DNA from 3 places in the Marinobacter sp. MIT930201 genome. Region 1 is predicted to be linked to each of the others. Evidence: predicted binding sites of a transcription regulator. Region 1 holds the regulator's gene; each other region holds the start of a gene.
The links. Region 1 encodes LexA, which represses DNA repair genes until DNA is damaged. Its sites were predicted from a motif close to CTGTNTNNNNANACAG; they were not measured.
Positions count from the first base shown of each region.

Region 2: a site for LexA is predicted at 7,724-7,739, ahead of recN (DNA repair protein RecN). Genes of this name have one in related genera too.
Region 3: a site for LexA is predicted at 5,466-5,481, ahead of recA (recombinase RecA). Genes of this name have one in related genera too.

Region 1 covers NZ_CP138916.1:3,672,261-3,682,793, forward strand. The annotation lists gene SIC19_RS16720 (translocation/assembly module TamB domain-containing protein) at 1-3,048, shown strand, start outside; gene SIC19_RS16725 (SIMPL domain-containing protein) at 3,058-3,744, opposite strand; gene SIC19_RS16730 (hypothetical protein) at 3,757-3,957, shown strand; gene SIC19_RS16735 (gamma-glutamyl-gamma-aminobutyrate hydrolase family protein) at 3,942-4,709, opposite strand; gene SIC19_RS16740 (amidoligase family protein) at 4,702-5,697, opposite strand; gene lexA (transcriptional repressor LexA) at 5,875-6,483, shown strand; gene SIC19_RS16750 (cell division inhibitor SulA) at 6,649-7,059, shown strand; gene SIC19_RS16755 (hypothetical protein) at 7,063-7,323, opposite strand; gene SIC19_RS16760 (DUF6586 family protein) at 7,375-7,851, opposite strand; gene SIC19_RS16765 (DUF1329 domain-containing protein) at 8,112-9,470, shown strand; gene SIC19_RS16770 (hypothetical protein) at 9,537-9,863, shown strand; gene SIC19_RS16775 (sigma-54 dependent transcriptional regulator) at 9,935-10,533, shown strand, end outside.
Region 2 covers NZ_CP138916.1:2,934,619-2,945,151, reverse strand. The annotation lists gene carB (carbamoyl-phosphate synthase large subunit) at 1-1,553, opposite strand, end outside; gene carA (glutamine-hydrolyzing carbamoyl-phosphate synthase small subunit) at 1,553-2,677, opposite strand; gene dapB (4-hydroxy-tetrahydrodipicolinate reductase) at 2,879-3,679, opposite strand; gene dnaJ (molecular chaperone DnaJ) at 3,691-4,821, opposite strand; gene dnaK (molecular chaperone DnaK) at 4,900-6,825, opposite strand; gene grpE (nucleotide exchange factor GrpE) at 6,936-7,541, opposite strand; gene recN (DNA repair protein RecN) at 7,788-9,467, shown strand; gene fur (ferric iron uptake transcriptional regulator) at 9,573-9,983, opposite strand; gene SIC19_RS13410 (outer membrane protein assembly factor BamE) at 10,106-10,432, shown strand; gene SIC19_RS13405 (RnfH family protein) at 10,447-10,533, opposite strand, start outside.
Region 3 covers NZ_CP138916.1:719,077-729,609, forward strand. The annotation lists gene fixJ (response regulator FixJ) at 1-334, opposite strand, end outside; gene SIC19_RS03380 (Lon protease family protein) at 394-2,802, opposite strand; gene SIC19_RS03385 (hypothetical protein) at 2,970-3,254, shown strand; gene SIC19_RS03390 (PilZ domain-containing protein) at 3,432-3,809, shown strand; gene SIC19_RS03395 (flavodoxin family protein) at 3,816-4,286, opposite strand; gene recA (recombinase RecA) at 4,324-5,376, opposite strand; gene SIC19_RS03405 (CinA family protein) at 5,522-6,022, opposite strand; gene mutS (DNA mismatch repair protein MutS) at 6,105-8,738, shown strand; gene fdxA (ferredoxin FdxA) at 8,876-9,199, shown strand; gene SIC19_RS03420 (LysE family translocator) at 9,267-9,932, opposite strand; gene SIC19_RS03425 (hypothetical protein) at 9,964-10,533, opposite strand, start outside.

The DNA of each region.
Region 1 (10,533 bases):
GTTAAGGGCCAGAGCAGCGGTTATCTTGATGCCACGCTGGCTGGCCGGGTGGCGCCGCTGGACAGCGCCCTGCCGGCGGAACTGACCGTTCGTTCCAGCCGGTTCGTCCCGGCGGAGGGGTTACCGAAAACCCTGGTGCTGACAGACACCGTGGTTGCCTTGAAAGGCAGCCTTGAGAACGGTTTCCGCTCGGACTCCCGCACCGTGCTGCCCGGATCGACAGGCGATATTCCCGTGTCACTGAAGGGGTTGGTGACTACAGAGGGCCTCGATGGATTGGAGCTCGTGTTGACGGGCCCCGGGACTACTGAGGCTGAGACGGGCCGCCTCCGGGTCACTGGCAACGTAAGCTGGGAGCAGGCGCTTCAGGCAGACGCCAAGGTCAGTCTCGACGCTTTTCCCTGGTACAGCCTGATTCCGGATTTTGAACAGCCGCCGGTCACATTGCGCCAATTCAACGGCGACGTTCAATACCAGGGGGGAGCCTATCAGGCGAGCATTGATGCCAGTGTCAGCGGCCCCATGGGCGACGCCGATATGGCGGGGGATCTTGAGGGTGACCTGGAGTCCGTTGCGTTGACGAACCTGCGCGTTAATACCGGCGCGGGTTTTCTCGGCGGCCGTGCGGACGTGGCGTTCGCTGATCAGTTGTCCTGGGATGCAAGCCTGACGCTGGACAGCTTTAACCCTGGTTTCTGGCTTCCCGCCCTGGAAGCGAGCTTGAGCGGCGACGTGGATACCAGCGGACGTCTGCAGGAGGAAGGAACGCCTACGCTGCAGGCAAAATGGGACCTTTCCGGGAGTTGGCAGGCCAATGAGGCGCTGATACGAGGTGCGCTGGACAGTGATGCCGGTAACTGGACATTGTCGAACCTGGAGCTTGAGGTAGGGGACAACCGGGTGACCGGCCAGGGCCGATGGGGGCAACAGATTAACGGCAACCTGGAACTGAACCTGCCTGCGCCGGAAACCTTCCTGCCGGGGCTGGCAGGTTCGGTCAACGGTACGGCATCGGTTTCCGGCACCGTGGACCAACCCCGTGGCAAGGTAACACTCACTGGCAGCGACCTGGCATGGCAGGATCAATTGAGTCTGTCCAGCCTGGACCTGACGGCCACGCTACGCGAAGGGTTCAACATCCAGGCGGATCTTCGGGGAAAGGAAGTTCGGTATGGCGAACAGCTACTGGAAGACTTGTCGCTGGCACTGACGGGAACTCGGGATGATCACCAACTCAGGCTAAACGCCCGCCATAAAGAGGCGGAGTTGTCGCTGTTGCTGGCCGGAGACGCCTCGGAAAGCTGGAATGCCTGGGTGGGTGCGCTTGAGCAGGGGCAAATCAGTGTGCCTGCCCAAGGCCAGCAATGGACCCTGTCAGAGTCCGCGGCCCTCGAGTATACCGAAGCGGGCAAGCTCACGTTGGGACAGCACTGCTGGCAGTGGCAACAGGCGTCTGTCTGTGCCGAGGACCAGACTCTGCTCCCGACTCAAGATATCGCCTATCGCATTGAAAATTTCCCGACCACGGCACTCTCCCCGCTGTTGCCGAACACCCTGCGTTGGGACGCAACGCTGAATGCTGACCTGCAAGTGGTCATGACGGAAGATGGGCCGGATGGTGAAGTATCCATCGACGCTGGTTCCGGCGAGTTTGAAGTGCAGGTGAGGGACGAATGGGAGAGCCTGAGCTACAACACCTTCACCACCCGCCTGAGTTTGAAGCCGAATGTGGCGGAGCTGAACCTGCAGTTGCAGGGGCCCGATATTGGTAATCTCTCTGTCGGCATGTCGGTCGACCCGGATAGTGATGCCCGTGAAGTCGATGGGCAATTCAGCATCGAAGGCCTGGATATCGCCATGGCTGGCATATTTGCCGGGCTGGAGGTTGTTGAGGGAGAGCTCAATGGCGAGGGGACACTGTCTGGGCCGCTAATGAAGCCAGCTGTAAACGGCGAGCTTGCGCTCTCTGGCGGTCACATTGCCGATCCACGGTTACCGATTCCGCTTGAGGATCTGGTGGTCAGCCTGGAGTTGAAAGGATATAGCGCGAATTTGTCCGGACGTTGGCGCAGCAATGAACGCGGAAGCGGCAACATAGAAGGGTCGTTGGCCTGGGAGGCGGAACCGTCGGTGGAAGTGCGGCTGACCGGTGACCGTTTGCCCTTCAATTACGAGCCGTACGCCCAAGTGGAGCTGGTGCCGGATATCACTATCGCCTACGAAGGCGGCGATCTGTCGGTTTCCGGTAACCTGAACGTACCCCGGGGCACGATCGAAATTCGTGAGCTGCCCGCCCAGGCCGTGTCCGTATCCGAGGACGAGGTTATCGTCGGTGCTGAGGAGAAGGAAGGCGGGCTCCGCACTCTCAATATGGACGTCACTGTCGTGGTCGGTGAGGACGAGGTCAGCTTTAGTGGTTTCGGTGTCACCGGTAACCTTGAGGGGACACTGCGTATCGGCAACAACCTGGATACCCGAGGCGCCCTGCAGCTTGTTGAAGGCCGGTATGAGGCCTACGGTCAGGAGCTCGACCTGCGCCGGGCCAGGCTGGTGTTTGTGGGGCCACTGTCAGAACCGTACCTGGACATCGAGGCAGTGCGGCGTGTGGACAACGTGGTGGCCGGCATCCGCCTCAGCGGCCCGGTGAGCTCGCCCCGGACCGAAGTGTTTTCGGAACCGGAAATGCCTCAGACCGATGCGCTCTCGTATGTGATCCTCGGCCGGGCACCGCAAAGTCGTGGTGATGAGGGGCAAATGAGCAGGGCAGCCATATCGCTCGGGCTGACTCAGGCTAACAAGGTAACCCAGGGTATTGGCGAGGAATTCGGGATACGCAATCTGACGCTGGAGGCGGAAGGTTCAGGGGATGAATCGGCAGTAGTGGCCAGTGGTTACCTGACGGATGAACTCAGCATCCGCTACGGTGTCGGCATCTTCCAGCCCATCACCACGGTGGCGCTACGTTACGATATCGGACGTTACTTCTATCTGGAGGCTGCCAGTGGCCTGGCAGCCTCCCTGGATATATTCTATACGCGGGACTTCTGAGCGGGTGATTTACTCCAGTTCAAAAGTCGCGCTAACCCGGGCCTCCAGTTCACGGGAACCGACCGCTGAGACAGCGTCCGAGGCGCCTCGCATTTCCGCCATCATTGGCATCGGGGGTTGATGGCCACCATCGACGTTAATGGTCATCACTTCTCCGCACTGTTTGTCCAGTTCCCGGGCAACAAATTCGCAGCGTGATTTCGCATCTGCAATGGCGCCCGCCAGGGCCTGTTTACGTAAACCGACTTCATCGGAATGAAAAAACTGATGGGGACCGACGTTGTAGTCCATACCCAGTAATTGCGCCTGTGCAAGAATCGGGTTGAGCAGAGAGAGGTCATCGATGGTGAAGCTGACCGTTTGTGAAGCCACGGCCACTCGTCGGGGCTCCTCGTGACGCTCTGGTGATGGAATCGAACGGCTGTAAAGGTTCAACGAGGCGTCGCTGTAGGATTTGAGCCGGTCGCGGAAGTCCTCGATGCTCTCCCGCCACTTCTCCATCTGCTCGTTGACTTCCTCAGTGGCCGTCTCGGGAAGCTTGTGCTCGGCGCGGGCGGTGAACTGCAGCCGTGCGCTGTCTGGCGTATACTTGACTGAGGCCTGACCGCTCAGGCTGACTTCTGCTGCTGATGCGCCCAGGGGAAACAGAATCAGGGCCGTGGAGGCCAGCAGGTATCGATGGACGTTGTGGAACATAGTTGGATCTCCATGTTATTGCACGAGAATCAGGTCAGGTTGACGCCCCGGGAGCGTGATATCCTGTTCAGGCTGACCGGGAGCGATCCCCATTATGTGACCACCCGCGAGCAACTGAAAGAGTGGGCGGCCCGTTATTTGACGGCTCTGCCCGACGATGCTCGGGAAATTCGTGAAATTAAGGCCGTGTTGCAGCGTTATCTGCCATTTTGAGCGGTATTCTCATCATCTTCTCCGGCGGCTTCGACGGGTTCATCCAGCCGAATCAGCTTCCTGTCTTCCGCAGCCTGCACGAAATGGCTGAAAATCCGCCGGTGGCCGCCATGATAAAGCAGGTACTCCGGGTGCCACTGGATGCCCATTAGCCATTGCCCACGTGTATTTTCTATCGCTTGCACAAACGAGTCGTTGTCCACGGCGACAACGCGGAGATGTGTGCCCAGTTTTTTGATGCTCTGGCTGTGGATGCGGTTCGCGCCAATCACCGGGCTGCGCATCACCTCTCCCAGGCGGCTGTCACTGACGACCCGAACAGTCTGTAGCGGTAACAGTAACGGCCGGTGGCGGGTGTTCACCCGCAGAGGTGTCACGTTCTGGCACAAAGATCCGCCGCGGAAAATATTGATAAACTGGGCGCCGCGGCAGATACCCAGTACCGGGATGTTCAATTCTTCAGCACGGGACAGCAGACGAACATCGGTTTCGTCGCGGCGCACGTCATACCGGGCGGTTACCTGGGGAGTCTGACCGTACCGCGAAGGGTGCACGTGGGTACCACCGGAGAGCACAAGGCCGTCGAGCAAGGAGACGTCCACCTTCGAACCCGGGCGGATAAAATGGGTTCGCGCACCGTGGAGGCGCAGCGCGAAGGTGATCAGCCGGTGGGCGAGGCTGCGGCGTGCCGGGCCGCTGATGCCAATCGTAAGGCCCGGATGTTCAGGCTTATCTACCGGGCTTTCAGACATAGTTCCCGGACCGAAGCCACTGGTCAGACGTGTCTAACCAGCTGTGGGTCAGGTTATGGAGGCTCAGTTTGCGACTGTTGCGAAACTCCGTAACCAGTTTCGATAAGTCATCAGCGTTGGCCACCAGCTGTTCCAGCACAATCCAGTCATTCCAAACCGTGGAAAAATGCCAGTCAGGGTTATCAATGTCGCAGTCGGGTAGCCGGTAATGCAGCGTTGGCCGGCTTTTGATGCGCTCATCCTCCACATATTCTGCGAGCAAATCGCTGTTCAGGTGTGCGAACAGCGGGAGCAGGTCCAGGGCCTTGTTGCGGGTTGGATTGTAATGCAGATAGTCCCGCATTAATTGTTCCATGTCCGGCGCATAGTCCTCTGAAATCAGAAGGTCAATGTAGGTGCTGCTCCAGGGCTCAATGTAGCTGGTCAGCTTACGGCTGAAATCGATCTGGTGGCGTGCCTTCAGCCACTCGTAGAGCGCAGCGAAGGCCCGCAGGTAGCGCACCAGCGTTGTGGCTCTGAGGTCCGGTAGCTCCGGGTTCAATTGCAAACCAAAGGCATAATAGAGCGCCTCCCGGCTGCCGAGTGCGCCTGCTCTTCGAAGCTCATCGCAAAGTGTCTCTATGCGTTCCAGCTTACTGAAAGCCAGCGGAGGGCTGACGATCTCCAGGGGCACGATTTTCTCGGCGGCTGCGTCGATCACGCTCATGGCCTGGCCGCCAAGCTCCCTGACGGACTCGGGAAGACGCTCGTCGGCCAGATCAAGGTCCTTTATCGGGTCCGAATCCAGTTCGATGGTAAAGTCACCGAGTTCCGTTTCAACCTCGGACACATAGCGTGCAACAGACTTTCCGGTACCTCCCAGCAGTTTTGCGGACAGCGAGACGAGATCTTCGTAACCCAGGCCAGACAACTCAATTTCAACGCCAACTCTGCGTTCCTTGCCATCATCCGTCTTGAGGATGTCCGGTAACCTACATCTGTTGCTCATTCAGGCGACTCCCTATTTTGGTTGTGATTACCTTAACACAGTCATACGTCAGGGCGCGGTGGACGGCCACCCAGTGCGGCTCAAGGAAAAATTGCGTTTACAGGGTTTACACTGGATAAAACACTGTATATAGTCAAATCACTGTATATAAAAACAGGGCTAACCGGGGCAACCTAAATGAAGCTGACAGCTAGGCAGACACAGGTACTGGATATTATTCGTCGCTACCTTGACGAGACCGGGTATCCGCCGACCCGTGCAGAAATCGCGGCGGAACTTGGGTTTCGTTCTGCCAATGCCGCAGAAGAACATCTGCGGGCACTGGCCCGAAAAGGCGCCATCGAGATGGTGCCGGGAGCCAGCCGGGGAATACGTCTTCCCGATGTAGAGGCTGACCTTGGTTTGCCAGTGATCGGTCAGGTGGCGGCCGGTAGCCCCATATTGGCCCAGGAGCATATCGAAGACCATTGCACCCTGCAGCCTGAATTTTTCTCGCCCTCGGCGGATTATTTGCTCAGGGTACGCGGCATGAGCATGAAGGACATTGGCATCCTTGACGGCGACCTGTTGGCGGTGCACCGCACCCACGATGTGCACAACGGACAAGTGGTTGTGGCGAGGGTAGGTGAGGAAGTCACGGTCAAACGGTTCCGTAAGGAAGGCTCGAAAGTGTACTTGATCGCCGAGAACGAGGAATTCGAACCCATAGAAGTGGATCTGACAGAACAGGAACTCTTCATTGAGGGGCTCGGCGTCGGGGTCATACGGCGCTCGGACCTTCACTGACACCCCCAGGGTGTCCGGACATATCCGGCTGTGTTTCGTTGAGTGTTGAACACCGCGGGCGCGGCTTAACGGCAGGTGAGGCTTATCATGGAACAACTCAGCTTTAATCAGAATCTGGCTTATGCTCACGGAGGCGGCAGGTTTGTCGGTTCAGAGGTTGCCGGTATGAGCGACCATGATACCGTCAGGGCGCCTGCTGTCAGGAGTCGCCTAGCCAAACCGGCAGGCAATGTGACCGAAATCATTTTGCCCGAAGGGCAGGTTGAGAACTTCCAGCTATTGCTACCGATGCTTACGCAGTTGAATCAGGAGAAGCGTTGGTTAGCCTGGATTGATCCGCCCCAAAGCCTTGTCAGTAAGTGGCAGACCATGCGTGGCATCGTTGCAGGCGAACTGTTGGTGTTGAGGTCTACTCCTGACTACCCAGCCGGGGAGCTTGCCGAGCGAGCACTGAGCGCAGGCACCTGTCACGCTGTGGTCATGTGGACCCACAAGCTCGGGCGCGAAGCGCTCGCGTCACTGGAGCAGGCTTCGGCTCGGGGTAACAGTCATGGTGTGGTGCTGCGCCAGCGCTGATCGTCAATGAAGTGTGTAGGAGGGCCGGATGTCCTGAGTGTCCGGCTCTTCGTCTTCCCAGTCGATATCATGGGCAACGTTACCGACGGCCTCAATACCGGCTGCAATCATGGCCTTGGCCACGTTCATGTCCCGGTCTTCCATCATCTCCCTGGCTTCCGTCGAAAATGATATCTGGACCAGTGGTGCACTGTCGTCGTCGATGCGGCGAAGCGCATAGTCTCCGTTGCTCAGTTGTACAATCTCGAAAAACGATGGTGACATTAAGTTAGCCTTTCAGTTCATTCCTGTTGGGTCCGGCAACGCCGTGGTTCATTACCATTCGCTGTGCCGATCCTCGAGGATATCGATAAAGTGTTTCATCGCGCCCAGAGTGGTTTCCAGAGCCTGCTTTGAGCGATCCGGGCCGGTGTCAGCTGCAACCGCAATCACGTTTTCATTGCTGACCGTTTTTCGGGTCACCGGGGGATTGCCCTGATGACGCTCAAGCTGCTCGAGATGACTCCACCAACTCCGCCCGTCACTGGCCAGCTGCTCCAGTTCTGTCATTTCCGGGCTGTGGGTTCCGATCAGCTCATCCAGTGCCTCAAGGTCATCAGGCTGGCTATGTTTGTGCTGATACACCCTGGCGATCATTACCAGCGTCAGTTTTCGAGCCCTCAGCCCTAGCTCTATGCTGCCTTGCAGCAGCGCTTCTTGCGTTGGAACGCTGTCGCTGTGCTCCAGCTGCCCCAACAGGTTGCGAGCCAGGAATATTTTCTGGGAAACCAATGAATGCCACTGCGAAGCCATGGTAGTACCTGAGAGCGGTTCACTGCTGTGCGATGAATTAATCGCCAACTATAACATTTTTCATTGTGAATTTCTCCTCCCACCGTTGGTTTGGTGGTTTTGACAAGAAACTACAAAGATTCACTTGAAACGGTCGTTTGAATTTGGCAAAAAGGCGCCCCGATTGAATAACATTTGATCGCCTGTTGTTGTTTCCGGCGTAGGCATGCCAAACCGCGAATGATACATGGGTTGATCGGTTACCTTGGAGGTAGAAGGGAATGCGGAACCAATGGGTCACGGGTTTTACAGTGGCATTGTTTGGGTTGTCAGGCGTTGCGTTGGCAAAGGTCAGTGAATCCGAAGCTCAGCGGCTGGCTAGCGAGCTGACTCCAGTTGGAGCTGAGCGGCAGGGCAATGCCTCTGGCAGCATTCCGGCGTGGACAGGTGGGCTAACCAAGCCGCCCGCTAGTTGGAAACCGGGGCAGGTGGAAACCAACCCGTTTCCCGAGGATGAGCCTCTGTTTGTTATTACCGGCGCGAATGTGGATCTATATCGCGACAAGCTGACCGACGGACACATCCGTATGCTTGAGCAATATGGCCCGGAATTTGTGATGCCGGTGTACCAGACCCGTCGTACCGCGGCCTTCCCGGAAGATGTGTACGAAAAGTCCCGGGAGAATGCCCGCAGCGCGGAACTTCTGGCGAACGGAAACGGTGTGCGTGACACCATCATGACCAGCCCCTTCCCGATTCCAAAGAATGGCCTGGAGGTGATCTGGAACCACATCCTGCGTTATCGCGGAGAGGAACTGTCGTTCCGTAGCGCTTCAGCGACGCCCCAGGTGAACGGTTCCTACAACCAGGTTGTTAACCAGTACGACTATTACTTTGCCTACAGCCGCCGCGGCGCGAACCTCGCCGATATCGATAACAAGATTTTTTACCTGAAAACCGACACCATCGCGCCATCCAGTCTCGCGGGCACCATCACTCTGGTTCATGAAACCCTGGATCAGATTCGCTCACCCCGGCTCGCGTGGCGATACGATGCCGGCTCAAGGCGGCTGCGCCGGTCACCGAACCTGGCCTATGAAACCGATCTGCCGAACTCTTCATCCCTCCGCTCGGTTGATCAGAAAGACATGTACAATGGCGCCCCTAACCAGTACGACTGGGAGCTGAAAGGCAAGCGTGAGATCTTCGTGCCCTACAATGCCTACAAGCTTCACGACGCGGATGTCCAGCCGGACGATGTCATTCGGCCACAGCACATCAACCAGGAGTTGGCCCGATACGAGCTACATCGGGTATGGGTTGTCGAAGCGAAACTGCGGACCGGTATCAGTCATATCTATTCCCGCAGGGTGTTCTACGTCGACGAAGATAGCTGGCAGATTCTTGCAACGGAGGAGTACGACAGCAATGATGAACTCTGGCGGGTGTCCGAAGCTCACAACATCAGCTACTACAGTGAGCCGGTATTCTGGACTACCATGGAGATGACTTACGATCTGAACGCCCAGCGGTATTACATCGATGGTCTGGATAACGGCTTCCCCGCCTATGATTTCGAGCCAGGCTTCCGTGGTAATCAGTTTTCTGCCTCGGCAGCCCGGAGAGCAGCCCGCCGCTGATGACTGGCAGCCCCGGGCCGGTTGAGGCACGGGGCGCTACCGGACCGTTTTCAAGGAGATGCAATTATGTCGGTACCGGAACAGCTAGAGGCAGTGGATACCCTGGTTGAACACCTGAAGACCGCGCTTGCGGAGAAGAACTGGGACGAACTGTCCCGTCTGAATGAGCTGGTCAAACCGACGATCGAGCCAGTTATGGCGGCCCTTGAGGCCGGCGAGCTGAGCCCTGAGCCAGTCAGGGAAAGGCTGGCAGCCCTGCAGACATTCTGTGATCGTGCCAATATTTCGGCAAATGAAGCCAAGGCGGAAGCCCAGAAAGCGCTGAAAGGGGTGAACCAGAACCGCAGCGCGGCAAAAGCCTATCAAAACGTCTCGTTAAATCGGCCAAAATAGCGTCATAAAATTGACTCAGGCCCACTTACAGTCTTAAATACCGCACAAATCCCCGCAAGAGATTCGTTTGGATGTCGAAGAATAACAAGGTGCTGGTGCTCAGCGAGGACGATGCGAAAAGACGTGACATTTCTACCATTCTTGAGTTTATCGGCGAAGAGGGCATTGTCGTTGGGGCCGATGCCCATTCACTGCTGAGCAGCGGTGACGCTGAGGATCTGGAGTCAATTTCCGTTGCCGTTGTTAACGGCGAGGACGATGGCGTGACCGCAGTGATTTCAACCGTGTGCGAGGTCGCTCAGGGGGTGCCTTTGCTGTTGGTTGGCGACCCTGATCTGGCGGGCCTCTCCGACGACGAGACAAGCCGGGTAATTGCCCGCATGGAATGGCCGCTTAACTACACCAAATTCGTGGACTCGCTCTACCGTGCACAGATCTACCGGGATCAGTTTGCACGTTCCCGTGAACGGGGACAGCAACGTGGTCTACAGCTTTTCCGTAGCCTTGTTGGTACGAGTCGAAAAGTGCAATCGGTACGCCAATTAATGGAGCAGGTGGCCGACAAGGATGTGAGTGTGCTGATTACTGGCGAGTCGGGAACGGGCAAGGAAGTGGTGGCGCGAAACCTCCATTACCATTCCTCTCGTCGCGACAAGCCCTTCGTGCCGGT
Region 2 (10,533 bases), 740 kb from region 1:
TGGCGCAGCTTGCGCAAGCTGACTTCAGAAATGCTGAGCAGCTTGGCCAAGCGCGCATCGGAGAACCCTTTGCGCTTGAGGCGGAACAGCGTATCGCGATCAATATCCGCCTTGCCGGCGGATTTGAGGGCAGTCTCTTCTTTGATCAGGTCTTCGATCTGTACCAGATACCATGGATCTACATGCGTGTTGTTGAACACTTCTTCCACGGTCATCCCGGCTCGGAAGGCATCGCCGATGTACCAAAGGCGCTCGGCTCCAGGCACATTCAGTTCCTGGGTGAGGGTTTCCTGGCCGTCGGTGGTGCTCAGGTCGACCTTCTCTTCAAAACCGTCGGAGCCCACTTCCAGACCACGCATGGCCTTCTGCAGCGACTCCTGGAAGGTACGACCGATGGCCATCACCTCACCCACGGATTTCATCTGGGTGGTCAGGCGCGCATCAGCCTGGGGGAACTTCTCGAAGGTGAAGCGCGGAATCTTGGTGACCACATAGTCGATGCTGGGCTCGAACGAGGCCGGAGTAACACCACCGGTGATTTCATTGCGCAGTTCATCAAGGGTGTAACCCACCGCCAGCTTGGCCGCCACCTTGGCGATCGGAAAACCCGTTGCCTTGGACGCCAGCGCCGAAGAACGCGACACCCGGGGATTCATTTCGATGACGACGACACGGCCGTTGTCCGGGTTTACGCCGAACTGCACGTTGGAACCGCCAGTTTCCACACCGATCTCACGCAGTACCGCCAGAGAGGCGTTCCGCATGATCTGGTATTCCTTGTCGGTGAGCGTCTGGGCCGGCGCGACGGTGATGGAGTCACCGGTGTGCACGCCCATCGCGTCAAAGTTTTCAATGGCGCAGACGATGATGCAGTTGTCGTTTTTGTCGCGGACAACTTCCATCTCGTACTCTTTCCAGCCGATCAGGGACTCATCGATCAGCAACTCGTTGGTCGGCGACAGGTCCAGACCACGGGTGCAGATTTCCTCGAATTCGTCGCGGTTGTAGGCAATACCGCCGCCGGAACCACCCATGGTGAAGGACGGGCGGATGATGCAGGGAAATCCGATGTCGTTGGCCACTTCCCAGGCTTCCGCCATGGAATGGGCGATCGTGGCGCGAGGGCACTCCAGGCCAATTTTCTTCATGGCCTTGTCAAAACGATCACGGTCTTCAGCTTTGTCGATGGTGTCGGCGTTGGCGCCGATCATTTCCACACCATGCTCAGCCAGAACGCCGTGCTTTTCGAGGTCCAAAGCGCAGTTCAGGGCTGTCTGACCACCCATGGTAGGCAGCAATGCATCCGGCTGTTCTTTCTCGATGATCTTGGCAACGGTCTTCCAGGTGATAGGCTCGATGTAGGTGGCATCGGCCATTACCGGGTCGGTCATGATCGTGGCCGGGTTGGAGTTCACCAGGATAACCCGGTACCCCTCTTCACGCAGGGCTTTACAGGCCTGGGCTCCAGAGTAGTCAAACTCGCACGCCTGCCCGATCACGATGGGGCCCGCGCCCAGGATCAGAATGCTTTTAATGTCGGTACGCTTTGGCATCAACGTGCCTCCATCAGGCGGATAAATTCATCAAACAACGGCGCTACGTCGTGCGGGCCGGGGCTCGCCTCCGGGTGACCCTGAAAACTGTAGGCTGGCTTGTCGGTACGGCGGATTCCCTGCAGAGAACCGTCGAACAGGGATTTATGGGTCGCCTCCAGATTGTCCGGCAGGCTGGTTTCGTCCACCGCAAATCCGTGGTTCTGACTGGTAATCATCACGGTACCATCGGCGATGTTCTGTACCGGATGGTTGGCGCCATGGTGGCCATGCCCCATCTTGATGGACTTGGCCCCGCTGGCCAGGGCCAGCAACTGGTGGCCAAGACAGATGCCGAAAACCGGAATGTCGGTCTCCAACACATCGCGAATGGCGCTGATGGCGTAGTCACATGGCTCGGGGTCGCCGGGGCCGTTGGACAGGAAAATACCATCGGGATTCATCGCCAGCACATCGGCAGCGGGGGTCTGGGCTGGCACAACAGTGATATCACAGCCGCGACTGGCCAACATGCGCAGGATGTTGAGCTTCACACCGTAGTCCCAGGCGACGACCTTGAATTTTGATTCGGTGCGCTCGCCATAGCCACTTTCGATATCCCACTCACTCTGGCTCCAGGTCCAGGTTTTTTCCGAGGTGACTTCCTTCGCCAGATCCATGCCTTTCAGGCCCGGAAAAGCGTTGGCCAGCTCCAGAGCACGCTCGGCCGTGGCGTCTGCGCCGGCGACCACGGCGCCATTCTGGGACCCTTTATCCCGCAGGATTCGGGTCAGGCGACGGGTATCGATATCGGCAATGCCGACGATATTGTTGTCGCGCAGGTAGTCCTGTAGCGAGCCGGTGCTGCGCCAGTTGCTCACCAGCAGGGGCAGATCACGGATTATCAGGCCGGCGGCCTGGACGCGATCAGATTCGATGTCTTCTTCATTCACACCGGTGCTGCCGATGTGAGGGTATGTGAGGGTGACAATCTGGCGGGAGTAGGACGGGTCGGTCAGGATCTCCTGATAACCGGTCATGGCGGTGTTGAACACCACCTCTCCGCTGGTTTCCCCTTCAGCGCCAATGGCGGTGCCGTAAAACAGGCTTCCGTCTGCGAGTGCAAGGATGGCAGGTGTACTCAAGGCTTGTATCCTCATCGAGTGGCGTACAGGTTCGTCACGAACAGGAACGCAAGCGCAAATTCAGGTCGCAAAAAAGCGAGAGGGAGTTGAACTCCGTCCCGCTTTTTCTGTTGAGCGTTGTCAAAGCTACGCTTGGTGCAGTTAAACCGCCTTATTGTACGAAATATGGCAGTTTGTGTCCACGCGAAATCTTACTCGTCGCTACTTCAGCCCCAACACATCCTGCATGTCGTACAACCCGGCCGGCTTACCTTCCAACCACAATGCCGCACGCATCGCACCTTTGGCAAACGTCATCCGGCTGCTGGCTTTGTGGGTAATTTCGATGCGCTCGCCTTCAGTGGCGAACAGAACGGTATGATCACCAACCACATCGCCGGCCCGAATGGTTTCGAAGCCGATCTCCTTGCGGGTACGCTCCCCGGTAAAGCCTTCACGGCCGTAGACAGCACATTCCTTAAGGTCTCGACCGAGGGCATCGGCGACAACTTCGCCCATTCGCAATGCCGTGCCCGACGGCGCGTCTTTCTTGTGGCGGTGGTGGGCTTCGATGATTTCCACATCATAGTCGTCACCCAGGGCTGCAGCGGCGGTGCGCAGCAGGTTGAGGGTGACGTTGACGCCCACACTCATGTTGGGGGCAAACACTACCGGGGCCTTTTCCGCGGCAACGGCGAGCTGTTCTTTCTCGGCGTCGGTCAGGCCGGTGGTACCGATCACAATCATTTTGCCGTTGGTTTTACAGAATTCCGCATTTTCCAGGGTCAGATCCGGGAAGGTGAAGTCGATGAGTACGTCGAAATCCTCCTTCACTTCGGCGAGGCTGCCAGCCATCTTGACGCCAGTCTTACCAATGCTGGTCATTTCACCGGCGTCGGCGCCGATAAGACTGCTGCCAGGCTCGACGACTGCCGCGCCAAGTTCCAGGCCTTCAGTTCCGTCAACGGCTTCGATCAACACTTTGCCCATGCGCCCTGCGGCGCCGATGACTGCTACCCTCATCACGTCTGCCCTCAGAATTTCATTTCGTCGAAGAAGCTTTTCACACCTTCAAACCAGGAGGTTTTTCGCGGACCGTGCTGGTTGCCATCGCCACCGTCCAGGGTCTTCTGGAATTCTTCCAGCAACTCTTTCTGACGCTTGGTGAGGTTAACCGGAGTTTCCACAACCACGCGACACAGCAAATCACCGGACGGACCACCACGAACCGGGCTAACGCCCTTGTTCCGCAAACGGAACAGCTTGCCGGTCTGAGTCTCCGGTGGAATCTTCAGCTTAACGCGACCATCGAGCGTCGGCACTTCAAGTTCGCCACCGAGACTGGCATCCACGATGCTGATAGGCACTTCGCAATAGAGGTTGCGACCATCACGGGTAAAGATGGAATGCTCTCGAACCGCGACCTGCACATAGAGGTCACCGGAAGGCCCACCTTCAACACCCATCTCGCCTTCACCGGAGAGACGAATACGATCACCGGTATCCACGCCCGGCGGCACCTTGACGGACAGCGTTTTCTCTTCCTGGATGCGACCGGCACCGTGACACTTCTTACACGGGTTCTTGATGATCTTGCCGGAACCACGACAGGTAGGACACGCCTGCTGCACAGTGAAGAAGCCCTGCTGCATCCGCACCTGGCCCATGCCATTACAAGTACCACAAGCCTCCGGCCGTGAGCCCTTCTCGGCCCCGGAACCGTCACAGGTGTTGCACTCGGTGTGGCCAGGAATCCGGATCTGGACGGTTTTGCCTTTTACCGCCTCTTCCAGGTCCAGCTCCAGGGTGTAACGCAGGTCAGCCCCGCGCGTATTGCGGCCACCGCGGCCGCCACCAAAGATATCACCAAACACATCGCCAAAAATGTCGGAGAAGCTGGCACCACCGCCGCCTCCTCCGAATCCGCCGCCGGCAGAGCCATCAACACCGGCGTGGCCAAACTGGTCGTAGGCTGCGCGCTTGGAGGAATCGGAGAGTATTTCATAAGCTTCACTGGCTTCCTTGAACTTATGATCGGCGTCCTCATCATCCGGATTCCGGTCAGGATGATACTTCATCGCAAGCTTGCGGTAGGCTCGCTTGATCTCTTTTTCATCCGCTTCCCGGGACACCCCGAGAATCTCGTAATAGTCGCGCTTGGCCATGCTCTAAAACCCTGTTGGTAAAACGAGGAAAACGCGGAAGAGCTCCCGCGTTTTCCAACTGCCTGATGATCTTAAGTTTTATCGCTTGTCGTCGTCTTTGACTTCTTCAAACTCGGCATCAACGGCGTCGTCGCTGGAACCGGACTGGGCAGACTCTTCGCCCCCGGCCTGCTGCGCCTGCTCTGCCTGATCCGCGTACATCTTCTGGGCCATTTCAGAAGACGCTTCCGTCAGCTTCTGAGTCTTGGCCTCGATGTCGTCCTTGTCAGAACCAGCCAGGGCTTCTTCCAGCTCCTTGATCGCAGCCTCGATAGACTCTTTCTCGCTGTCGGACACCTTGTCACCAGCATCGGCCAGGGTCTTGCGCACGGTATGGACCATCGCGTCACCCTGGTTGCGGGCCTGGACCAGCTCTTCGAACTTGCGATCCTCGTCGGCGTTGGCTTCCGCGTCCTGAACCATCTTCTCGATTTCGTCGTCGTTCAGACCTGAAGACGCCTTGATGACGATGGACTGCTCTTTACCGGTCGCCTTGTCTTTGGCCGACACGTTCAGGATACCGTTGGCATCGATATCGAAGGTGACTTCGATCTGCGGCGTACCACGGGGCGCCGGCGGAATGTCCGCCAGGTCGAAGCGACCCAGTGACTTGTTCTGTGTCGCCTGCTTCCGCTCACCCTGGACCACGTGAATGGTCACTGCAGTCTGGTTGTCATCCGCAGTGGAGAAAGTCTGCGACTTCTTGGTCGGGATCGTGGTGTTCTTGTCGATCAGCGGTGTCGCCACGCCACCCATGGTTTCGATACCCAGGGTCAGCGGGGTAACGTCCAGCAGCAGAACGTCTTTCACATCACCGGAGAGCACGGCCGCCTGGATGGCAGCACCCATGGCTACAGCTTCATCCGGGTTCACGTCCTTACGCGCTTCCTTACCGAAGAAGTTCTTCACTTTTTCCTGAACCATCGGCATGCGGGTCTGACCGCCGACCAGGATGACTTCGTCGATTTCACCGATCTTGGCACCGGAATCTTCCAGCGCGGTGCGGCACGGCGCGAGACTGCGCTCGACCAGCTCTTCAACCAGTGACTCCAGCTTGGCACGAGTCACTTTCACGTTCATGTGCTTGGGACCACTGGCGTCTGCCGTCACGTAAGGCAGGTTCACATCGGTCTGCTGGCTGCTGGAAAGCTCAATCTTCGCCTTCTCAGCCGCTTCCTTCAGTCGCTGCATCGCCAACGAGTCGCCACGCAGGTCAATGCCACTGTCTTTCTTGAACTGATCGGCAAGATACTCGATCAGCTTCATGTCAAAGTCTTCACCACCCAGGAAGGTGTCGCCGTTGGTGGCCAACACTTCGAACTGGTGCTCACCGTCCACATCGGCGATCTCGATGATGGAGATGTCGAAGGTGCCACCACCCAGGTCATAAACAGCAACAGTACGGTCACCGCTCTTCTTGTCGAGACCATAGGCCAACGCAGCAGCAGTTGGCTCGTTGATAATCCGCTTCACGTCCAGACCAGCGATCTTGCCGGCGTCTTTGGTGGCCTGACGCTGGCTGTCGTTGAAGTAGGCCGGCACGGTGATAACCGCTTCGGTCACTTTCTCGCCCAGATAGTCTTCTGCGGTTTTCTTCATCTTCTTGATGATTTCCGCAGACACCTGCGGCGGCGCCATCTTCTCGCCTTTCACTTCGACCCAGGCATCACCGTTGTCTGCCTTGGCGATCTTGTACGGCACCATCTTGATGTCTTTCTGGACCACGTCGTCTTCAAAGCGACGACCGATCAGACGCTTGATGGCGTAGAGGGTGTTGTTCGGGTTGGTGACCGCCTGGCGCTTGGCAGATTGACCTACCAGCGTTTCACCGTCTTCGGTATACGCCACGATGGACGGGGTAGTGCGATCACCCTCGGCGTTTTCGATAACCTTGACCTTGTCGCCATCCATAATGGCTACACAGGAGTTTGTGGTTCCCAGGTCGATACCAATGATCTTACTCATGCAATTACTCCAATTCGGTTGTTCAATTCAGTTCCGGCTGCCTTGAAAGTTGCCCCGGAGTCCCGGTGCGCCGCCTGTTTACTGGCTATATTGGCGCTTTAATCTGCTTTTCAAGCCTGCTCGTCGATTTTTGGCGCGTCTTCGGCCTTGGCGACCACCACCATCGCGGGACGAACAAGGCGATCGTTCAGGGTGTAGCCCTTCTGGACCACAGCCACCACACTGTTGGGCTCGGCATCAGGTGCCGGCACCATGGACATGGCCTCGTGCTGCTGGGGATCAAACGGCTCACCCACGGGGTTAAGCTGAACCACATTGAACTTGCCGAGACTCCCCATGAACAGATTAAGAGTCATCTCGACCCCTTCACGAATAGAGGCCACCAGTTCGCCGGCACTTTCATGCCCCTCAGTGCTTTCAACCGCCTTTTCCAAGCTGTCAGCGACCGGCAGAAGCTCCTTCACAAACTTCTCCAGCGCGAATTTGTGGGCTTTCTCCACATCGATCTCAGCGCGACGGCGAACATTCTGCATCTCCGCCTGGGAACGCAACATCTGCTCCTGAAACTCCTGCGCCTGGGCCTTCAGGGCCTCAACTTCGCTTTCCGGAGCGGCTTCGGCACTGTCTTCCGTCGCCGTTTCTTCCTCGGGAGCGGCTTCCGCAGTGTCTTTCAACTCTTCTTCCACCTGTTCGTTACGATTCTCGTCAGCGCTCATGACTACTCCTGCTTGATCGTCGGCGGCCAGACGACCGGCCGGTTAACGTTTGGTTTCCGACCGCCATGGGCCGAAAAAAACATGTTTGCGAACGGATATGGGGCCCGTATCGGATGTTTCAACCGTTGCGCACCTCATTCATTCACAAATTCGCCAGCCGATGTTTGCAAACAGGAAAAACCCTGTATATATTCACAGTCACTGTATGTAATCACAGTATTCAGGAATTGAGCGGAGGACCTCTGCATGCTCACACAGCTCACTGTTTCCAATTACGCCATTGCCGAGCGGGTCGAACTTCAGTTTGGAAAGGGTATGACGGCGCTGACCGGAGAGACCGGTGCCGGCAAATCCATTGTCCTGGACGCCCTTGGCCTTGCCATGGGCGGGCGCGCCGACGCTGGCGCCGTACGCCATGGCGCCAAACGCGCCGATATTACCGCTACTTTCGACGTGTCCCGCATTGCCGAAGCCCGGCAATGGCTGGAAAACCATGAGCTCGACGATGACAACGAATGCATCCTGCGCCGAGTGATCAGCAAGGATGGCCGCTCTCGCGCCTACATCAACGGCCAGCCCTGCCCCCTTGCCCACCTGAAAGATCTGGGCAGCGCCCTGATGGACATCCACAGCCAGCACCAGCACCAGTCCCTGCTGCGCAAGGAGACTCACCGCAAACTGCTGGACGAGTTCGCTGGCGCAGAAGCGTTGGGAGAGCAAACCAGGGATGCATGGAAAGCCTGGCACAAAACCCGCCAGCGGCTGACCGAACGCCAGCAGAATGCCGATGAGACAGAAGCCCGCCTGCAGCTACTGCGCTACCAGGTGGAAGAACTGGATCGCCTGGCGCTGGAAGACGGAGAGCAGGCAGAGCTGGAGAAAGAACAGGAACGGCTCAGCCATGCCGACACGGTGCTACACAACAGCCATCAGGCTACCCTGCTATGCACGGAAGATGAGAATAGCGCAGCGGATCTGGTGCGCCAGGCTTTACAGCAACTGGAGCAGTTGCCGGTGGAGGTACCGGCACTGACGGAAACCATCCAGATGCTGAATGAAGCCCAGATTCAGATCACCGAGGCTGGCGACAACCTGCGCCACTTTGTGGAAGATTACGACGCCGACCCAGCCCGACTGGCCGAAGTGGAAGAGCGCCTGAGTGCCATTTACCAGATGGCCCGCAAGCACCGCATCACACCGGAGACTCTCCCGGAATTCCACCAGAGCCTGAGTGCCGAACTGGCATCGCTGGACGACGGCGAGGGCAGCGTTGAGAAGCTGGAGGCGGAACTGGAAGAACAGCGAAGCCACTTCAATACCCTGGCCACCGAGTTGTCGAACGCACGCCAACAGGCTGCTGCCAACCTTGATCAGCGCATCGCGGAGGAGCTCGCCCAACTGAGCATGCCAGCGGTCCAGTTCGTAACCCACCTGAGCCGCAACAAAGGCGACGAGCCTGCGCCCCACGGCCTGGAAGACATTGAATTCCTGGTCAGCGCGAACCCGGGCCAACCCGCACGTCCGCTAGCCAAGGTAGCCTCGGGTGGCGAACTCTCACGCATCAGCCTGGCCATTCAGGTGGTGGTTGCGCAAACTTCCACCACACCAACACTGGTCTTTGACGAGGTGGATGTAGGCATTGGTGGCGGCACCGCCGAAGTGGTTGGTCGCTTGCTTCGCAGCCTGGGCAGTAATGGACAGGTGTTGTGCGTCACCCATCTTGCCCAGGTAGCGGCCCAGTGCCATCAGCACCTGTTCGTCAGCAAGTTTACGGAATCAGACGCCACTTACTCGAAGATCGAGTCATTGGACGACAATGGCAGGGTCAGCGAAGTGGCAAGAATGCTCGGTGGTGTGGATATGACCGAACACACCATTGCCCATGCCCACGAAATGTTCACGAAAGGCCAGGCTACGCATCACTGAACAGTTTGAAAGGTAAGCGTATTCCCCTCTCGATCCTGAGAGTTGTTGGGGCGGGCTAAAACCCCGCCCCCTTTTTTTCTTTTTTCCGGAACAAATCCTGAGTTATCAGGATTTGAGGGGTTTGACGTAAAGAATCAGGCTGTGATCGACAATCTCATAGCCTCGTTCTTTGGCAATTTTTTGCTGCCGCTCTTCGATTACCTCATCGACGAACTCAATGACCTCACCGGTCTGAGTGCAGACCATGTGATCATGATGATCGTCGCCGGCCATCTCAAAAACGGCGTGCCCACCTTCAAAGTTGTGGCGCAGAACCAGGCCAGCTGCCTCAAACTGAGTCAGCACCCGGTAGACGGTTGCCAGGCCCACGTCATCACCCTGTTCGAGGAGCTTTTTGTACACATCCTCGGCGCTGAGGTGATGCTCCTCGGAGTTCTCCAGAATATTGAAGATCTTCACTCTTGGCAGAGTGACTTTAAGACCGACTTTTCGTAATTCGGTGTTTTCGGATGACATGTTACGATTCACTCTTTGGTGTGCCTCACGGCTTCCGGTATGATGAAGCCGCATGTTAACGGTCAGACCGTGTCACACCTGCCCCTGGCAGGCGATTTCAAGATAGAGGATTTCCCCCGGCGATGCAAAAGCTCACAGCTCTCATTCTAACTCTCATCATGGCTGGCTGTGTTTTCCCAGGCGTATACAAGATCAATGTACAACAGGGGAACATACTGACCGACGAAGAGCTGACATCACTGGCCGAGGGCATGTCCCGCAGCCAGGTCCACTCCTTGCTGGGCACCCCGCTGATGACCAACCCCGCCGATCCGTCCCGGGAGTACTATGTGTATACCTTCCAGCGCAGTGGTGGCGATATCAAGGAACAACGGGTCATCGTCTACTACGATAACGACCAGTATTCCCATTACGAAGCCCAGCTGCTGGAAGAAACGCCCGCCTACTGAGCCAGCCTCAAGCCTTAACCCTTCTTCTTTGCCCGGTTAAGCCGGGCCTGCTTGGGGTCGATCTGCAGCGGCCGGTAAACTTCAACCCGGTCGCCGTCCCG
Region 3 (10,533 bases), 1.4 Mb from region 1:
CCTCTTCACGATAGGGTTTCTGAATGAAATCGACCGCGCCCTCTTTCATGGCATCCACGGCCATGGGGACATCACCGTGCCCGGTGACGAAGATAATTGGCAGGATGGAGTGCTTTTCATTCAGTTTCTTCTGGAGTTCCATACCATCCATGCCCGGCATGCGGATATCCAGTACGATACAGCCGGCCATTTTTTCGGAGTAATCCTTGAGGAATGCGTTGGCATTGTCATAAGTCTTGACCGGCTTGCCATCGGATTTCAGCAGCAGTTCAAGAGAATCACGAACCGCCTCATCGTCCTCAACTACGTAGACCGTTTGCTGGGTATCAGTCATGTGCCTTGTCTCTCCTTTCAATGACCGCCGATCACACTTGTGAAACCGGCTGATGGCTCTCAGTGAATCGACGGATCTTTGTGGTCGTCCCGGGCATGCTCCTGACGCTCATGCTCGCGCATTTTTTCCAGACGTTGCTGGATAATGCCAAAAACGCTCTGCTTAGGGTACCTGCCTTTGTCATCAGCCTTGCCTGCCGGTTTACCGAGCAACAGCGTAATTGCTTCCTCGGCACGGCTGACCGCATGCACGGCAAACTGTCCATTGCGAACAGCCTGGACAACCTCCTGCTCAAGCATCAGGTTCTGGACGTTGGTGGAGGGTACGATCACCCCCTGGGTGCCAGTGAGTTCCCCGGTCAGCCTGCAAGTGCTGAAAAAGCCTTCAACCTTCTCGTTCACGCCACCAATGGGCTGAACCTCTCCGAACTGGTTCACCGACCCGGTGATCGCCAGGTCCTGCCTGACAGGCAGGCCGGACAACGCAGACACCAGGGCACAGAGTTCCGCCAGCGAAGCACTGTCACCGTCCACTTCGCCGTAGTTCTGTTCGAAGGTCAGGCTGGCCGACAGATGCATGGGATCCGTAACGGCAAAATGGGCAGACAGCCAGGAACTGAGGATCATCACCCCTTTCGAGTGAATATTACCTCCCAGCTTGACGTCCCGTTCGATATCCATCACACCGCCATCTCCATAATAGCAGGTAGCGGTGATACGGTTGGACAAACCAAACTCGAATCCGCCGGTAGAGAGCACTGACAACGCGTTCACCTGCCCAACACAGGTGCCCGTTGTGGACACCAGCGTGGTGCCATCGCGGATGGAGTCGTAAAACTGATCACGGATACGGCTGCTGCGATATTGGGCGCTCTCCAATGCCTGATCCACATGGGAGTTCTGGATCAGCTTTGCCCCCGCCTGTCTCGCCCAGTAATCAGACTCCCTCAGCAGATTGGCGATATCCGCTGCGTGCAGCGACAGCCGATCCTGATGTTCTGCCATGCGCGAACTGTGCTCAATCACACGTGCCACGGCTTTGTTGCTGCAATGCAGCAGCTTCTTTTCGTTCACCAGGCTGGCGATGAACTTGGCGTACAGGAGCTGGCTCTCGTCGGTACGCATCATCTCGTTTTCAAAGTCTGCGGTGACCCGAAACAGCTCAGCGAACTCGGGGTCGTATTCCTGCAACAGCATCCAGGTTTCCCGATCGCCAAACAGTACGATCTTTACGTCCAGCGGAATGGCTTCGGGTTCCAATGAAATCGTGCCTGACAGGGTCAGCTCCCGTTCCAGCGAGTTGATCTGGATGGACTTGGATCGCAAGGCACGCTTCAGCCCGTCCCAGACAAATGGCTGCTCAAGCACCTTGATCGCATCCATCAGCAGATACCCCCCGTTGGCACGGTGAATACTGCCAGGGCGTATGAGCGAGAAGTCGGTAAACACCGAACCCTTGAAGGTTACGCTTTCCACGTAGCCAAACAGGTTGTGGTAGGTGGGATTGTCCTCGACCACAACCGGCACTTCGTCGGTTTTCTGGTGAACCAGCACATTGACCAGATAGCGCCGGGGCATTTTTTTATCCAGCGACGCATAGGCGATGGCCGCCTGCTCTTCATTGTCTTCCAGAAAAATTTCCAGGCTCTCGGACAGATCCTTACGCACTTCCTCGAAGTACGAAACCACCTCCGGCATATCCCTGTATTTCTCGATCAACTCGTCGATCTGGTGGCCGGAGATGCTTTCCAGTGTTTCCTCGTTGAGCGCCTGCTGGCTTTCGGCGTATTCCTGCTCCCAATCCGCCAGTTTGCGTAGGGCCTGACGCAGCTTTTTCTCGAGCTTGTTGATGTCATTCTCGAACTTGTCCCGCTGAGCTTCTGTCAACGCCTGGAAGGATTCAGCGGTATGGGGTTCCTCGCCATTCATCGCCACCAGCCGATAGCCGCCGGGTGTCGTAATATTCAGGCTGACCTTCTTTCGCTTGGCCTGGGCTGCCACCTTCTCCAGTTCATCTTCCTGCTTCTTGGCATACCCGTTTTTCAGCTGCTCAGCACGCTCAAGGAAACTGTCGCTGTCGAACGTCTGGGGGATCATCTTCATCAGACGCCCCATCAACTTTTCCATATCCTGTTTGAGCTCGGTGCCCTTACCGGCGGGCAACTGAAGAACACGGGGAATTCGTGGTTCCTCGAAGTTGGCGACATAACACCAGTCGTGGCTCTGATTCTCAGTGTCCACGTGATGCTCCAGATAACGGAGCATCATCGTGCGCTTGCCTAAGCCGTTACGGCCCACGGCATAGACGTTGTAACCGCCATGAGGCATGGCAAGCGCAAAACGCACCGCTGCCTGGGCCCGATTCTGGCCAACAATTTCCGCCAGGGGCTCGAGCTGTCGCGTGGTCTTGAACGGTAGATCTTTTAAAACACAGGCTTTGTAGAGCTGGTTCAGGGACAGTGACTTCAAGGTTCGGTCCTGTAACGGTATGAAAGCATTTTGGTTATGGCCGCTCATTGTAGAATCTGGGGCCGGCCCTGTCGCGCTCTCGCTAAAGATTTAGCCCAACTTGTCGATAAATTGATCAATCGGGCATAATGACAGAGGCCTCAACCTAAGGGCAGGACACTCATTCAATGGATATTTATCGGAATCAGTCACAACCGTTGACGGTGCTGGAGTCACTGCGAAAACGCAAACCCTTTACCGCACCGCAGCCGCAACAGGCGTCACCGTCGCCGGAAAAACCGCAGGGCGACCGACGTGTACAGCCCGACCGACGCCGGGCACAGGTGGCTTTTGAGGGGCCAGACCGCCGCAAGAAGCGGTCCAGGCGCAGCCCGCGATTACTGAACCCGAAAACCGGCAAGGCCGCTCCCACCGAAGACCGCAGGGGGCGACTGGTCAGCACCCAGGCCTGAACACCATGTCATTAGGGGCATGATTTTGCTGTCGGCACACTGCAGCCCCATTTTGATAACCCGGTCACAGTTCTTCGCTTGGTCATTTTTCAGTCACCATCGTGGGCACTAGACTTCAACGTCCCGGTGGAAGAACGGGCCAATAATAATCACAAGATACGCAACGGATGCCAACGTATGATGAGTGATTCCGCAGACCGCAGAATCAAGGACCGCTACCCTGCCATGTGCCTGAAGGTACAGCTGCAGGAGCGTGGCTTCTTTGGTCGAGGGAAGAATTCAACCGCTGTCACCTGCCTGGACCTGAATCGCTATGGCATGGCGGTGCTTTGCCCAAGGCCAGTAGAGTCTGGCGCCCGTCTCTATATGGACTTTCATGGCAAGTACATCTGCGAATCCCGTGTCGCCGCCCGGGTGATCAGTTGCCAGCCCTATCAGACCGGCTACCGGGTAAGCATCCAGTTCAGCTACTGTTTCGACAAAAAGGGGTATTCACGAACCGTGGACAATGCCCTTTCCCGCATTGAAGGCCTGTACAACCGCTACGCCAGCTAAAGCTTCCTAGAACAGCCCGGCATCCAGGCTGGCGGCCATGTAGAGCCCCAGTTCCCGGCACTGATCCTCGAATTCGTCCCGATAGTCGCCATGACAGAGCAATGGCTCCTGCACCAGCCGCCAACGCAGGCCCGTGGTGATGGAATCGATAGCGCGATGGGTGCCGGTACCGTCGAGACCGGCGCGGATGTAGAAGGTGAAGGGCAAACCCTGGGTTTTCTCAAGGCAGGGGTAGTAACTGCGGTCAAAAAAATCCTTTAACGCACCACTCATGTAACCAAGGTTTTCAGTGGTACCGAGGATGATGGCATCACAGGCCAGAATATCTTCCGGGCCTGCTTCCAGCGGAGGGAGCACCGTGACCTCGACATTTTCGATGTCTTCGTGTTTTGCGCCCTGCTCTACGGCTTGCCTTAGTTTAAGGGTATTCGGGGAGGGTGCATGGGCGACAACCAGTAGTTTTTTCTTCGCATCCATACTATCTCCCCGATAACGCAGGAACTAATAACAGAGCTTAGAGAAGCTCACCGTTCGCGTCTGCTGTTGCCTCTTCCTTTGCCGCTTCTTCTTTCTTGGCCGGCTTGGGCATCAGCTTGTCACGCACCGCCGCTTCGATCTCATTGGCGATCTCAAGGTTCTCTTCCAAAAACTTGCAGGCATTGGCCTTGCCCTGGCCGATCTTGTCGCCCTTGTAGGCGTACCAGGCGCCGGACTTGTCCACGAAGCCTTCCTTCACACCCATATCGAGCACTTCGGCCATGTGGTAGATGCCCTTGCCGTACATGATCTGGAACTCGGCCTGCTTGAACGGCGGAGATACCTTGTTCTTGACCACTTTCACTCGGGTTTCGTTGCCCACCACTTCATCGCCATCTTTAACAGCACCGATGCGGCGAATGTCCAGGCGAACGGATGAGTAGAATTTCAGGGCGTTGCCGCCGGTGGTGGTTTCGGGGCTGCCGAACATCACACCAATTTTCATGCGGATCTGGTTGATAAAGATCAGCAGGCAGTTGGCATGCTTGACGTTACCCGTCAGCTTACGCAGCGCCTGGGACATCAGGCGGGCCTGGAGACCAACATGGCTGTCCCCCATCTCACCTTCAATTTCGGCCTTGGGCGTCAGCGCTGCCACGGAGTCCACGATGATGACGTCAACAGCGTTGGAGCGTACCAGCATGTCAGAGATTTCCAGCGCCTGCTCACCGGTGTCCGGCTGGGATACCAGGAGTTCATCCACGTTCACGCCCAGTTTTTCGGCATAGACCGGGTCCAGGGCATGCTCCGCATCCACAAACGCACAGGTTTTTCCAGCCTTCTGGGCCTCGGCAATCACCTGCAGGGTCAGCGTGGTTTTACCAGAGCTTTCCGGGCCGTAGATCTCACAGATACGACCATAAGGCAGACCGCCTATTCCCAGCGCCACATCCAGGCCCAGGGAACCGGTGGATACCGCAGGGATCGCTTCCCTGGGCTGGTCGCCCATCTTCATGACAGCGCCCTTGCCGAACTGGCGTTCGATCTGGCTCAGTGCTGCGCCCAGTGCTTTCTTGCGGTTGTCTTCCATCGTTGCAAACCCTCTGTCGCCAATGCCGTTATCGGGACGGGAGCCCGGCGGCCAAAATCATGGACTGCGGAACCCGGAAAACCAGACTCCTGTATATTTGAACAGTATTAAAACACAACACGAAGGCAAGACCAACCCCTCCGTTTCAGGCCTTTTCCAGAAAGCCCCTAACTCCCTGTAACACATAAAGAACCGCCTGGCGCCGAACCTGATCACGGTCGCCCTGGAACTGCTCAACCACCGCTTCGGTGTCAGCCGGAGAGCGCCCCCAGGCAAACCACACCGTGCCTACCGGCTTGTCGTCACTGCCGCCACCAGGGCCCGCCACGCCACTGATCGCAACAGCCACATCCGCACCCGTGGCCGCCAGGGCACCAGCAACCATTTCCCGTACCACCGGTTCGCTAACTGCGCCGTGCTCCCCCAGCGACGGTTCAGTCACACCCAGCAAGCCCCTTTTTGCATCGTTGCTGTAGGTCACCAGTCCCGCCAGAACGTAGGAAGAAGAGCCCGCGCGGTCGGTCAGCACCTTGGCAACCCAGCCGCCAGTGCAACTTTCGGCAGTGGCTATCGTAAGCTCGCGTTGCATTAATACGTCAGCCAATTGCGTGCCGGCTTCCGCCAATGCCTCGTCAGTCAGTGGCATAATGATCTCCTTCGTTTCATCATGGCGGTTATTTTCTTACAATCCCTGCCTTCACATAAAGCCAATGGATCCGGAACCGTTCATGTCAGCAGCCCAGACCGATCTGTCCCACCACACCCCGATGATGAGGCAATACCTCAAGATCAAGGGTGAACACCCCAATGAACTGGTGTTCTACCGCATGGGGGACTTTTACGAGCTGTTCTACGAGGATGCCAAGAAAGCTGCCGAGCTGATGGATATCACCCTGACAGCCCGGGGGCAGTCGGGGGGCAGCCCGATTCCCATGGCGGGCATTCCTTACCATTCCGCTGAAGGCTACATTGCACGTCTGGTTCGTGCTGGTCAATCCATCGCCATTTGCGAGCAGATTGGCGACCCGGCGACCAGCAAGGGGCCGGTAGAGCGCAAGGTGGTTCGCATTGTGACGCCGGGCACGCTGAGCGACGATGCGTTCCTTGAGGACCGCCGGGATAACCTTCTGGTCGCCATCTACAGCCACCGGGAGCAGTTTGGTTTTGCCTCCCTCGACATCTCCAGCGGACGGTTTACCGTGTCTGAACTGGACGATCTCGAGGGCCTGCAAGGGGAGCTCCAGCGCCTGCGCCCAGCGGAGATCCTGATCAGTGAGGACTTTCCTTATCAGGACGTACTGGACGGCTATACCGGTATCCGTCGCCAGGGCCCATGGCTGTTTGAGTCCGACACCGCCCGCCGCGTGATTACCCAGCAACTGCAGGTCCGCGACCTGACCGGTTTTGGCTGCGAAGACCTCACGCTGGCCATCTGTGCCGCCGGATGCCTGCTGCAGTACGCCAAAGAAACCCAGCGCACCGCCCTGCCCCACATTCGCAAACTCAGCCGTGAACGGCGCGAGGAAGCGGTAATCCTGGACGCCACCAGCCGCCGTAACCTGGAAATCGACACTAACCTCATGGGCGGCACCCAGCACACCCTGGCCTGGGTGATGGACCGGACGGCGACCGCCATGGGTGGGCGCCAGCTAAGACGATGGCTTAACCGGCCCTTACGGGACATTACCGTGGTGGAACAACGCCAGCAGGCGGTTTCAGCACTTCTGGACGGCTTTCACTATGAGCCGGTTCATGACCTGTTGAAAAGCATCGGTGATATCGAGCGGATTTTGGCCCGCGTGGCGCTGCGTTCAGCGCGCCCAAGGGATCTGGCACGGCTGCGGGATGCTTTTCTAAGCCTGCCGGATTTACAGAACGCACTGACACCGGTCAATTCCCACCACGTCGTCAGACTCGCCACAACGATCAGCGAGTACCCCGAACTATCGGACCTGCTGGAACGAGCCATCATCGACAACCCGCCGGTGGTCATCCGGGATGGTGGTGTTATCCGCGAAGGCTTTGACGAAGAGCTCGACGAGCTGCGTAACATCAGCGAGAACGCAGGCCAGTTCCTCCTGGACGTTGAGACTCGTGAGCGCGAGCGTACCGGGATCAGCACGCTGAAAGTGGGTTATAACCGGGTACACGGCTACTACATCGAAATTACCCGCGCCCAGTCCGGGCAGGCGCCAGTGGATTACATCCGCCGCCAGACCCTGAAAAACGCCGAACGCTTTATCACCCCGGAACTGAAAGAATTCGAAGACAAGGCCCTTAGCGCCAAGAGCCGCTCGCTGGCACGGGAGAAAGCCCTGTACGACGAGGTGCTGGAAACTGTCGCCGCCGAACTCGCGCCCCTGCAGGACGCGGCTCAGGCCCTGGCGGAGCTGGATGTGCTCAGCAACTTTGCCGAGCGGGCCACCAGCCTTCGCTTCAATGCCCCGGAATTCAGTGACACGCCCGGCTTCGATATCGAAGAAGGCCGCCACCCGGTGGTGGAACAACTGCTGAGCGATCCCTACGTGCCCAATGATCTGCTGATGGACCAGCAACGGCGCATGCTGGTGATCACCGGCCCCAACATGGGCGGTAAGTCCACCTACATGCGCCAGGCAGCACTGATTGCCCTGCTGGCTTACACCGGCAGCTATGTGCCCGCCAACCGCGTGGTCATCGGGCCACTGGATCGTATTTTCACCCGCATGGGGTCGTCAGACGACATCGCCGGCGGCCGCTCAACCTTTATGGTGGAAATGACTGAGACCGCCAATATCCTTCACAACGCCACGGAATACAGCCTGGTGCTGATGGACGAGGTTGGGCGCGGCACCAGCACCTTCGACGGCCTGTCCCTGGCGTGGGCGACAGCGGAACACCTGGCCAAACACATTCGCTGCTACACCCTGTTTGCCACTCACTATTTCGAGCTCACGCAACTGGCCGACGATCTTGAGCACGCCGTTAATGTTCACCTGACAGCCACCGAGCACGACGACACCATCGTGTTCCTGCACAACGTTCATGACGGCCCGGCGAGCCAGAGCTATGGTTTGCAGGTGGCGAAGCTGGCTGGCGTGCCCCAGGACGTGATTCGCAATGCCAAGGAGCAGTTGTCCCACCTTGAAGGCGGTGCGGCACCAGCCAGGCCGGCAGCCGATCATACCGCCGTGGCGCCGGCTGAACCTGAAAAACAGCCACGCACCGCCCGCGTTAGCGAGCCGGTTATGCAGGCAGACATGTTCGCCAGCCTGGAGCCCAGCAAAGTGGAAGAATGCCTGGCCGACCTGGACGTGGACGGACTGACTCCGCGGGATGCCCTTAACCGACTGTACGAATTGAAAGAACTGCTGGGGAAATAGCGGAACTCAGCGGCAGAATTGATCTGTGTAATAACGATAGTGCGCCTCAGCGCTTGCGACAGGGCAGGCCGCTCAATACAATATCGCGCAATTATTATTACACTGATGAGATTGACTACTGGACCAGGAAACTGACTATGACGTTTGTCGTTACTGATAACTGCATCAAGTGCAAATACACGGACTGCGTGGAAGTATGCCCGGTTGACTGCTTCTACGAAGGCCCGAACTTTCTGGTAATCGATCCGGACGAATGCATCGATTGCGCCCTGTGTGAGCCGGAGTGCCCCGCTGAGGCCATTTTCTCGGAAGACGAGCTGCCGGCGGATCAGGTCCAGTTTGTGGAGCTCAACGCCGACCTGGCAGGCAAGTGGCCCAACATCACCGAAAAGAAAGACCCGCTGCCAGAAGCCGAAGAGTGGGACGGCAAGCCGGACAAGCTGCAGTACCTCGAAAAGTAATAGCTGCGTTCAGCGTATTACCATCAAAAAGGGGAGCCTCGGCTCCCCTTTTTCATACATCACCACTTCACTGCGTCGCCAGTTTTGCCCCGATAGCGACGAAGAAGCCACCAGTCAGCGCGTTCAGCATGCGCTTTACGCCCTGCCCCACGCCAAGCCTTCTTGATTTGACCACCACCAACGCCAGCCCACATTGCCAGGCCATCGCCAGCACAAAGTGAACCGCCGCAAGGAACAGCGATTGCTGGAATGCATTCCCGGCGGGATCGATAAACTGAGGAAGCAACGCCATATAGAACAGCGCCGTTTTCGGATTCAGCACGTTGGACAGCAGGCCTTCTCGAAACGCCACCCAGATTGATACCGGTTTCATCAATGGCGGTTCGGCGCTCGATATCGAGGATTCATCGGCGTTTGCGGGGCCCCGGGCCATGGCCTGACGCAACGAACTCAGCCCCAGCCAGATCAGGTAGCAGGCACCTGCCCATTTGACCGCGGTAAACGCCCAGGCCGTCTCTACCAGCAGCACCGAAATACCCAGAGCGGACAGGGTGGCGTGAATAAACAACCCACAGCAGATGCCCACGCTGGTGACACAGCCATCCCGCAAACCATGTTTCAATCCACCGCGCCCGGCGTTCCGCATCACCAGCAGGGTGTCCACCCCTGGCGTGACAGTCAGTAGCGAGATGGCCACCAGATAGGCCCAGAACAGCTCCGTTGGTACCAGCATTGCCAAACATCCCACGCGAACGCAGGAGTGCTCAGCTCTCCTGCTGCAGAAGTTTTTTCGCCGCGGCCGACTTATAGAATGGCGCAAGACGACGACGGGTCAGGGCCTCAAGATACCCCTCCTCCCGCAGCACGTCTATCACAGGAAGTGCGTAGGCATCCACCTCCGCCATGACTACATCGCGATCGACCCCAACGGCAGCCAACAGCTCAATTACCGGCTTGTCGCCATACAGGGTAAACAGGTGCTCCACCACGGCCCTGGCACACCCCTCAAAATAGGCCGTCTGTCGGAACTGCAGCCAGAACTCATACCCCAGAACCACAAACTCCTGGAGCTGTATGTCTCCAAGCCCCTCGTGCAACTCTTCGATGGTGCGGTCTTCCAGTGACACCCATACGGCCATCACGCTGTCGCGCAGCTCCTCGTCGCTCAGCGCCTTGTTCAGGAACTGTTCACTCCGGCTGATCAACCCCGGCAGGCTGTCGGACAACCAGGCCTTGAAACGGCGCTCAAAGGTCTCGTCCAGGCCCGGAACCGCCCTGTTGGCCATGCGCTTGCCAAACTTCATCATCGAACCGACACCAGGAACACTCTTGGT